3 regions of the Paenarthrobacter sp. C1 genome follow, and region 1 is predicted to be linked to each of the others. Evidence: riboswitches for the same ligand, from Rfam matches in the RefSeq annotation. Region 1 holds a riboswitch; each other region holds the start of a gene.

Region 1 (3,272 bases):
CCTGCTGTACTTCCCGCCGGCACCGCCCGCCGACGTTGACTGGCAGGTTGTGCCGGACAATGAGCCGGTTCTTGTCCGCGGCATGGGCTTGAACTTCTTTGATGTGATGGGCCAGCTGACCGAAGGCCGCGGCGGCAAGTTCCTTGAAGCCGGAGCGCCCGGTGCCGGGGTGTTGGAGTACCGGGCCTCGGGCCGGGAGCCCAGGATCATCGCCGCGTCACGCAGGGGAACGCCGTACCGGGCGAAGGCCGGTTTGGAGGGCTATTACCCGCGCAGCATCACCATGCGCTACCTGACCGAGGACGCAGTGGACCGGTTCCGGGCCGCAGGCATCCAGCCCGGCTTCGACCATGACCTGTGGCCCTTGCTGCACCGGGACGCGCTGTGGGCCTACTATTCGACGCTGGCCCGGTCCCAGCCGGCCGCGATCAAGGACCCGGCGCAGTTCCTGGCCGACCTCGAAGACGCGCTCCAACCGCATGCCCACACCACGGCAAACTGGGAAAGCGACGTGGAGGTCCTGGTTGAAAAGCATGTGGCGGCATCACGGCGTTTGAACCTGCGCGGGCTCGCGGCGCCGTTGGCAGGCCGGACGTTCGCGTCACGGCGTGACCTGGATGCTGCGATCACCGCGTACCTGGACGACGACGCGCGGCGTTCGGCGCTGGGCGAATCGGACCCCGTGAAGATGGCCATCGGCGCGCTCCACACCGGCCGTGCCATCCTCAAGACCGTTGTAGCCGACGGCGGCATCACCGACGAGTCCTGGCTGGCAGGGCTGCGCGGCTGGTTCGAGTCGTTTGTCGAAGGGTTGGCCAGCGGACCTCCTGCGCTGCGTTCGGAGCAGCTGGCCGCCTTGGCGCGTGCCGGCGTCGTGAGTTTTGTGGGACCGGACCCCAAGTTCAGCGTCGATCGTGGCGCAAAAGTGTTCCGGGCGGCGTCACCCTGGGTCCACGAGGGGCCCGCTGAAGCACGCACCCTGATCGAAGCGATGTCACCCGCCAACAGGGTGGGCATCAACATTTCTCCGCTGCTCGAGCAGCTCATGGCCGACGGCCTGGTGCGGACCAAGATCATGATGAGTGTGGAGGGGACGCCCATGCAAACCACCGGCCTGGACGTTGAGCCGCACCCTTACCGTCCCCTTGCCGCCAACGGATCCATCACGGAAAACATGTACGTTCTGGGCTTGCAGTTGTCCGCGTCGCAGTGGGGCAATGCCATTGCCGCCGAAGCCCGTCCCCGCTCCGGGCGGGCCTATGCCAGCGGCCAGCGGACCTTGCGCGACGCTGACGAGATCGCCCGCAGCATCCTGGGCCTCTAGCCGTCACAGGCTTGCGTTGCCTGCCAGCCTTCGTTACTGTGTGAGCTGCATCACCCGCAAGGGTGTGCGCGCTTTTGATCTGCGGCGGGAGAGTCCTGCCGGTACATCCCGTCAGGCGCCGTAGGAGCAAACCCTCCCCAGGAATCTCTCAGGCCCATGTACCGCCGCGGCGAGGCAACTCTGGAAAGCAGTCCGGCCACACCGGACTCACCGAAGGTGCAAGCAGGCCCATGCCCGCGGAAACTCTCAGGTCCACGTACAGAGCGGGGAGGAACCCGAATCAATGCGGCACCCTGTGCCGCCTGAACGACGGAGTTCCTTTGACGATTCATCCTTCCGCGAGTGCCGGTTCACCCCATCTTGAACGCCAGCTCAGCAACCGCCACATCCAGCTCATAGCCATCGGTGGAGCGATTGGCACCGGCCTTTTCATGGGCTCGGGAAAGACCATTTCCGCAGCCGGCCCATCCGTCATTTTTGTGTACATGATCATCGGCTTCATGCTGTTCTTCGTCATGCGTGCCATGGGCGAACTGCTCCTCAGCAACCTGAACTACAAGTCCTTCAGCGATTTCGCCGCTGACCTCCTGGGCCCTTGGGCCGGGTTCTTCACCGGCTGGACCTACTGGTTCTGCTGGGTCATTACCGGGATCGCCGACGTGATCGCCATCGCCGGCTATTCCAAGGAATTGTGGCCTTCCCTGCCCTTGTGGGTTCCGGGACTCATCACCATCGGCATTCTCCTGCTCCTGAACCTGGCCACCGTGAAGGCCTTCGGTGAGACGGAGTTCTGGTTCGCGCTCATCAAGATCGTGGCTATCGCTGCGCTCATCATCGTTGGCCTGTTCATGATCTTCAGCGGCTTCGAGTCCGACGCCGGTCCGGCCGGTTTCTCCAACCTGTGGAGCCATGGCGGCTTCTTCCCGAACGAGTTCATGGGCTTCGTGGCCGGTTTCCAGATCGCCGTGTTCGCGTTCGTGGGCATCGAACTGGTGGGCACCACCGCTGCCGAAGCCAAGGACCCGGAGAAGAACCTCCCCAAGGCCATCAACTCGATCCCCATCCGGGTTCTGCTGTTCTACGTCGGTGCCCTCATCATCCTCATGTCCGTCACACCGTGGACGCAGTTCGCCGCCGGCCACAGCCCGTTTATCGCGATGTTTTCCCTGGCAGGCCTCGGCGCAGCGGCCACCATCGTCAACCTCGTGGTGCTGACATCTGCCATGTCCTCTGCCAACTCCGGCATCTATTCCACGTCCCGCATGGTGTTTGGTCTCGCCCAGGAGGGCGACGCGCCCAAGGTGTTTGGCGCCCTCTCCGGACGCAAAGTACCCCGCAACGCCCTGTTCCTGTCCTGCGTCCTGCTGCTGTCCGGCGTCGTGCTCATGTACGCCGGCCAGGACGTTGGCAAGGCCTTCGACATGGTGACCACAGTGTCCGCGGTGTGCTTCGTGTTCGTTTGGTCGATCATCCTGGCCAGCTACCTTGCCTTCAGGAAGCGCCGGCCACACCTGCACGAGTCGTCAGCGTTCAAGATGCCCGGTGGCGTGGTGATGGTGTGGGTGGTGTTCGCGTTCTTCGCTTTCGTGCTGTGGGCCCTTACCACCCAGCCGGACACCCTGATTGCCTTGCTCGCCACCCCCGTGTGGTTTGTGATTCTGGGGGTCGCGTGGATCATCCTTCGGCGCCGGCCCGCGCACCTGGCACGCTACGCGGCGTTCCAGGCCGAATTGCAGCGGGATGCTGAGAGGACGGCCGAGCCGGAGCCGGCCACCAAGTAGGCTTCCCGAACGCAAAAGCAGGGCCCTTCACGCTGGCTGCGTGGAGGGCCCTGCTTATGTTGCTTTTGCCGGGAGTGGTCAGCCCCTCAAGCACTTCTGGTAGTCCAACCAGGCGAAGGCATACCGCAGCCAGCCCACGATGTCGTACCACTTGGACGGCTTGGTGG
Region 2 (3,272 bases), 980 kb from region 1:
CCGGCGTCGTGGTTTCATCAACCGAAACCCCAACGGTGTCGGCGTCGATGATCCGCAGGTTGATGCCGCGGGCTTCGGCGGCGGCGATGACCTTGTCTGCCTTGCCGGGGACGCGGACGGTGAGGGTGTCGAAGAAGGAATCTGAGACGAGCTCGCGGCCAGCCTTCACAAGTGTGGTGGCGAGGGTGCGGGCGTGGCCGTGGACGGTTTCGGCGATAGCCTTCAGGCCTTCAGGGCCGTGGTAGACCGCGTACATGGAGGCCACGATGGCGAGCAAGGCCTGTGCCGTGCAGATGTTGGACGTGGCCTTTTCGCGGCGGATGTGCTGCTCGCGGGTCTGCAACGCCAAGCGGTAGGCGGGGACGCCGGCGTTGTCCTTGGAGACGCCGACGATACGGCCCGGGAGCGTCCGCTCCATGCCTTCACGCACGGCCATGTAGGCCGCGTGCGGGCCGCCGAAGAACAGCGGAACACCGAAGCGCTGAGCAGTTCCGACGGCGACGTCGGCACCTTGTTCGCCCGGGGGCGTGATGAGGGTGAGCGCCAGCAAATCCGCGGCCACGGTGACCAGTGCGCCACGTTCCTTCGCATCGGAAATGACGGCGGAGTGGTCGAAAACCCGGCCTGAAGCACCAGGCTGCTGGAGCACGACGCCGTTGATGTCGCCGTCGGGCAGACCGGCGGAGAGGTCCGCGACCTCCACCTCGAAGCCCAGCGCCTCAGCACGGCCCTTCACGATGGCGATGGTCTGCGGAAGGAGGTCGGCGTCCAAAACAGTCTTGCCATCCTTGGCCGTCTTGTTCTTGTTGGCCCGGCGCATCAGCAGCACGGCCTCGGCCACGGCGGTGGCTTCATCCAGCAGGGAAGCGTTCGCCACGGGAAGGCCGGTGAGATCCTGCACCATGGTCTGGAAGTTGAGGAGCGCTTCGAGGCGGCCCTGGGAAATTTCCGGCTGGTACGGCGTGTAGGCCGTGTACCACGCGGGAGCTTCCAGGATGTTGCGGCGGATGACCGGGGGCGTGACGGTGTCGTAGTAGCCCTGGCCGATCATCTGGACCGCGGTCTTGTTCTTGGATGCGAGCTTCCGCAGTTCGGCGAGGACCTGCACCTCGGTGAGGGCATCCTGCAGTTTCAGGGCCGTGTCCTGGCGGATGGAATCGGGGACGGCTACGTCCACCAGGCCGTCGACAGAGTCGTAGCCGATGGCCTTGAGCATGGTGTCAACGTCGGCCTGGCGCCGGGCGCCGATGTGCCGGTCCGCGAAAGCGGTGGGGGTTGATTGAACAGTCAAGAGGAACTCCATGATTCAGGCGCCCACTGAGCGCCACGATGATGTGGGTTCCTCCCCGCTCTGTATTGGACCTGAGAGATTCCGCAGGAATGGTTGCCTGCTTGCACCGTCGGTGAGCCCGGTTGCCCGAACTGCTTTCCAGAGTTGCCTAACCGCGGCGGTACATGGGCCTGAGAGATTCCTGGGGAGGATTTGCTCCTACGGCGCCTGACTGGATGTACCGGCAGGACTCTCCCGCCGCAGATCAAAAGCGTTGCGTCACGCGAGTGACACGCTTCACACCATAGCGTGGGGTTTCGCAAAAGTGCAAGCAAGCGGCCCCTACCCGTGCATGGCCTCGTGGATCTGAAGGGCGAACCAGAGCTGGGCCACCGTGGAGGTTTCACCCATGTCCAGGCCCGTCAGCTCACCGATTTTCCGGATCCGGTAGATGATGGTTTGCCGGTGCGTGAACAGGGTTGCCGCCGTCTTTTGCCAGGACCGCTGCGAGTCCAAATACGTCCGCAACGTGACAATGAGATCGCCTTCCTGGCTCTGCTCGTAGTCGAAAACCGGACCCAACAACCGCCGGACCAGAGCCGTTCCCTCCTCAACCCCGGTCAGGCCCAACCAGGACGGGCCCTGGGCATAACGGGCCAAACCCAGCTTGTTGGCCCGGGCCGAACCGAGCGCCCAGAGGGATTCCTGCAACGCGCGTTGGATATTCGCAACGGCTGCCGGCGCACTTATCCCGATCGCGGCATCCACACCGGCGCAATGGACCAGAACTTCTTCTGCCGTGTCCGCCGGGACCACCACATGGAACCTGTTGTTCCGCTTCAACGACGCCGACGCAACCCCGTGCCGCCACAGTTCGATGTGCACGTTTGCCAGCCTGTCGCCGTCGTCCGCTGAGGACCCGTCCGCAGCCATGGAGGCGAGCAGGAAGCGCTGTGGCGGAACGTCAAAAGCTGCGAGCCGGCTCTCTATCTCGGCCGCGCCCAAGCGCCCGTCCATGGCCTGGAGCAAGAACTCACCCGCTAGGCGGTGCCTGCCTTCCAGCGACAGGACGATGCGCGAAAGCTGCAGTCCCAGCACGGTGGCCGCATGCAGGAGCACGACGGCGTCCGGGTGCGGTTCGCCGTTGGGCAACACCACCAAGAGCGCATTCGCGTGGGTGGGGATATCCATGGTCAGGACGTGCCTGCCCCGAACGCGGTGCCACTGGAAGTTCTTCCCCGCCAACGACACCTGCCCGGAGAGTGGAGCCCACTCGTCGGCGAGGAAGACCGGAAGCGGCTCGCCTTCGGGGTGCCAGGGATGGAGGCAGCGGCGATCCACCACGAAGAGCTCGGAGTCAAGCTCCGTCGCAAGCCGCTGTACGAGGCTCTGCCAGTGGTCCTCGGAAGCTCCAGCGGTCCGGAGAAGGTCGTAGACCCTGGCCGTTTGGCGCAGGCGGCGCGACTCTTCCAGCAAGGACGCCTCGGCGACGGAGCGGGCGATGGCGATGAACGGCAGCGGGTAGGGGATGTTGATGAGCGGCAACGGCAGGTGGTCGCAGGCCTCCAGGAACTCCGGCAACAGCTCCGGCGCGTGCATCTTCTCTCCGATGGCCAGGGCGCTGGCACCGCTGTCCATCAGCGCCTTCGCGAGCGCCACCTGGCCCTCAGCGTCCGCCGGGATGGAGAGGCCGTTGGTCATCATGAGTTCGCCGCCCGTGACCCACTCCCAGAGTCGCGGGAGGTCGGACGTGTGGGCCCAGGTGATGCGGTTGTCGAGGCCTGCGGCGCCTGCGAGGAGCGCCAGGCCGAGCTGTGGCTCAGCAACGAGTTCAGCGACGGTGATTGCCACGCCTTGGCCTCCCGGGATGTGCCGGATGGTCGCCGGCACCGTTTAGACAAATGTATATGCAACTTAATCATTTGTAGTCGATCTACGGATAGTCGGAGTGACGCCGGTCACCCAAGAATTGAATGACTACTTCCCAGCTCCCCAAGAGCAC
Region 3 (3,272 bases), 180 kb from region 1:
CACCGAAGCCGTGGACCGCGAATTCCTTGATGCCGTAAACGAAGGGCGCCATGGTGACCACGGACAGGACAATGCTGGACACATCCACCCGGCCGGGGTTGGCGTCCTTGGACTCGGGAATGAGTACCCGGCCAAAGGCAAGGAGCGGCAGAAGCAGGAATGCTGCTACCAGGAAGACGGCGCCCCACCAGAAGTGCTCCACCAGCCAGCCGCCGAAGATGGGACCGAGGGCTGCGCCGCCGGAGAATCCGGCAGCCCATACAGCGATCGCGAGCCGACGGCGGTTGGGGTCGATAAAGATGTTCCTGATCAAGGACAACGTTGATGGCATCAGCATGGCGCCGAAGACGCCGAGTGCAGCGCGTCCGGCAATAAGCCACTCCGCGGACGGAGCGAATGCCGTAGCAGCCGAAACCGCGGCGAAGCCTGTGCTGCCGATCAGAAGCAACCGGCGTCGTCCGATCCGGTCACCAAGGTTGCCCATGGAGACCAGGAGCGCAGCGAGCACCAGCGGGTAGGCGTCAACGATCCACAGGAGCTGTATGCCGCCCACGTCCAGCGAGCGGGCGATTTCCGGCAGGGCAAAAGTGAGCGCGGTGTTATCGACGGCCACCAGCAGCACCGGGAACATCAGCAGTGCCAAGGCCGTCCAGTCGCGCCACGGTGCAGCCGGGCCCGTCAAGGGGGCGGCGGAACGGGGTGCTTGGGTTGAGGACGGCGAGAACATGCCTCTTACTGTACCGTCCAGACGGTATAGTTACAAATTCAACCCCCGCAATTCTTTAGGGAATGATGTACACATGCCACGAAAACCAGTTGCCCGGGACGCCGTCCTGGATGCCTACGAATCCCTCCTGATCGAGGTAGGGGAGCGGGCCGCTACCCTGGATGCCGTCGCCAAGAGGGCCGGTGTCTCCAAGGGCGGGCTCCTGTATCACTTCCCCAACAAGGAAGCCCTGATCAGCGCCTTGCTGGAACGCCTGGACGATTTGGCGCAGGAGGACATTGAGCAGATGAAGGCCGCGCCGGACGGTTCCGCCGCCTACTTCATCCGGTCCTCCCTCTGGGCCGACACCCCCATGGACAGGGCCTTCGTAGCCGCCACCAGGCTCGCTGAAGTAGCCCATGAGGAAACGCGGCGGCGCTTCGCAGGAATCCAGCAGCAGTGGCTTGATGTCCTGGCCGAAGACGTAGGACCGGAGATCGCCAAGGCCGTCAGCTACATGGGCGACGGCCTTTATTTCAACGCGATGTTCGAGGGCGGGCAGGGGGCCGGCAACGCCGGCCGGGAGGCCGACGTCGAAATCCTGCTGGGGGTCCTGGACCGCCTGCGGAAGTGACTGCTCATCCATTTGCCGCAGGGCCTTGCACGTAGGACAATTAAGCCTTGTGGCGTGCCCAGCGTGGCGCCCACAGACAACTGAACATGCCTTTGATCTGCGGCGGGAGAGTCCTGCAGGCACGTGATGCAGGCGCCGTAGGAGCAAACCCTCCCCAGGAATCTCTCAGGCCCACGCACCGCCGCGGCGAGGCAACTCTGGAAAGCAGCAGGCACTCCACGCCATTGACGTGGGATGCTGTGCTCACCGACGGTGCAAGCGATTCGTTGTGCGGACAACACGCGGAAACTCTCAGGTCCAATACAGAGCGGGGAGGAACCCGAGCCGCTGTGGCGTACCCAAACGCCGCCCAAGTATTGGAGTTCCTTCGTGACGGTTAGTTCTGCCTCCACCACCTTCGTCGATCGGCATATCGGCGCCCGCCGCCAGGCCGACATTGAGACCATGCTCAAGTCCGTTGGCTACGACTCTGTTGACTCGCTGGTCGACACTGCCGTTCCGAACGACATCCGCCAGGACGTCGCCCTCACCTTGCAGAACGCGCTGAGCGAAGTCGAGGTCCTGGCCGAGCTGCGCAAGCTCGCCTCCAAGAACAAGACCGCGGTCCAGATGATCGGCCAGGGCTACTACGACACCATCACGCCGCCGGTCATCCGCCGCAACATCCTTGAGTCCCCGGCCTGGTACACCGCTTACACCCCGTACCAGCCTGAAATTTCGCAGGGCCGCCTTGAAGCACTCCTGAATTTCCAGACCATGGTCCAGGACCTCGTTGGCCTGCCTATCGCCAACGCCTCGCTGCTTGACGAAGCAACCGCCGTGGCCGAGGCCGTCCTCATGATGCGCCGCGCCAACAAGAACAAGGCCGTGCAGGACGGCAAGACTGTGCTCGACGCAGACTGCCTCCCGCAGACCATCGCCATCGTCAAGGGCCGTGCTGAAGCCCTCGGCTTCGAGGTTGAGGTTGCCGATCTTTCAGCCGGCCTTCCGGAAGGTGCCATCAACGGCGTCGTCCTCCAGCAGCCCGGTGTTTCCGGCCGCGTCTTCGACCACTCCGCCGTCATTGCCGAGGCCAAGGAACGCGGCGCACTGGTCACCGTTGCCGCCGACCTCCTTTCCCTGACGCTCATCACCCCTCCGGGTGAGCAGGGCGCTGACATCGCCGTGGGTTCCGCCCAGCGCCTGGGTGTCCCGCTCTTCTTCGGCGGCCCGCACGCGGCCTACATGGCCGTCCAGAAGGGTCTCGAGCGTTCCATGCCGGGCCGTCTGGTGGGCGTTTCCAAGGACGACGCCGGTGTCCCCGCCTACCGTCTGGCCCTGCAGACCCGCGAACAGCACATCCGCCGCGAGAAGGCCACGTCCAACATCTGCACCGCGCAGGCGCTGCTGGCCATCGTCGCCTCGATGTACGCCGTCTACCACGGCCCCGAAGGCCTGAAAGCGATCGCCGAGACCGCCCACAGCCACGCCCGCACGCTCGCAGCGTCCCTGAAGGCTGCCGGCGTCGAGGTCCTCCACGGTTCGTTCTTCGACACCATCACCGTCCGCGTCACGGGCAAGGCAGCAGAGATCGTCGCCGCCGCCGAGGCCAAGGGCATCAACCTGCGCGGCATCGATGCCGACACTGTTGGCATCTCGGTTGATGAGACGACTACGTCCGACATCGTCGGCAGCCTGCTCGATGTCTTTGGCGCTTCGGTCACCGATGCCGCCGAGGACTTTGCGCTGGAGGCTTCCGTTGAGCGCACCAGCGCATTCATGCAGCACCCGGTGTTCAACACCCACCGCTCCGAAACCCAGCTCCTGCGCTACATCCGCAAGCTCTCTGATCGCGACCTCGCGCTGGACCGCACCATGATCCCGCTCGGTTCGTGCACCATGAAGCTCAACGCCACTGCCGAGATGGAAGCCATTTCCTGGCCGGAGTTCGCC

What was found. Region 1 has a riboswitch for glycine ahead of cycA (D-serine/D-alanine/glycine transporter). Riboswitches for the same ligand answer to the same signal wherever they lie in the genome.
Region 2: it holds a riboswitch for glycine, as region 1 does, so the genes downstream of both, gcvP (aminomethyl-transferring glycine dehydrogenase) here and cycA (D-serine/D-alanine/glycine transporter) in region 1, are expected to answer to the same signal.
Region 3: it holds a riboswitch for glycine, as region 1 does, so the genes downstream of both, gcvP (aminomethyl-transferring glycine dehydrogenase) here and cycA (D-serine/D-alanine/glycine transporter) in region 1, are expected to answer to the same signal.

Annotation. Positions count from the first base shown of each region.
Region 1 is NZ_CP186052.1:786,217-789,488, forward strand. It holds gene ACNAOU_RS03865 (FAD/NAD(P)-binding protein) at 1-1,324, shown strand, start outside; glycine riboswitch at 1,400-1,498, shown strand; gene cycA (D-serine/D-alanine/glycine transporter) at 1,645-3,105, shown strand; gene ACNAOU_RS03875 (ExeM/NucH family extracellular endonuclease) at 3,184-3,272, opposite strand, start outside.
Region 2 is NZ_CP186052.1:4,507,221-4,510,492, forward strand. It holds gene gcvP (aminomethyl-transferring glycine dehydrogenase) at 1-1,291, opposite strand, end outside; glycine riboswitch at 1,440-1,538, opposite strand; gene ACNAOU_RS21120 (PucR family transcriptional regulator) at 1,613-3,121, opposite strand.
Region 3 is NZ_CP186052.1:964,800-968,071, forward strand. It holds gene ACNAOU_RS04690 (MFS transporter) at 1-727, opposite strand, end outside; gene ACNAOU_RS04695 (TetR/AcrR family transcriptional regulator) at 801-1,340, shown strand; glycine riboswitch at 1,434-1,531, shown strand; gene gcvP (aminomethyl-transferring glycine dehydrogenase) at 1,710-3,272, shown strand, end outside.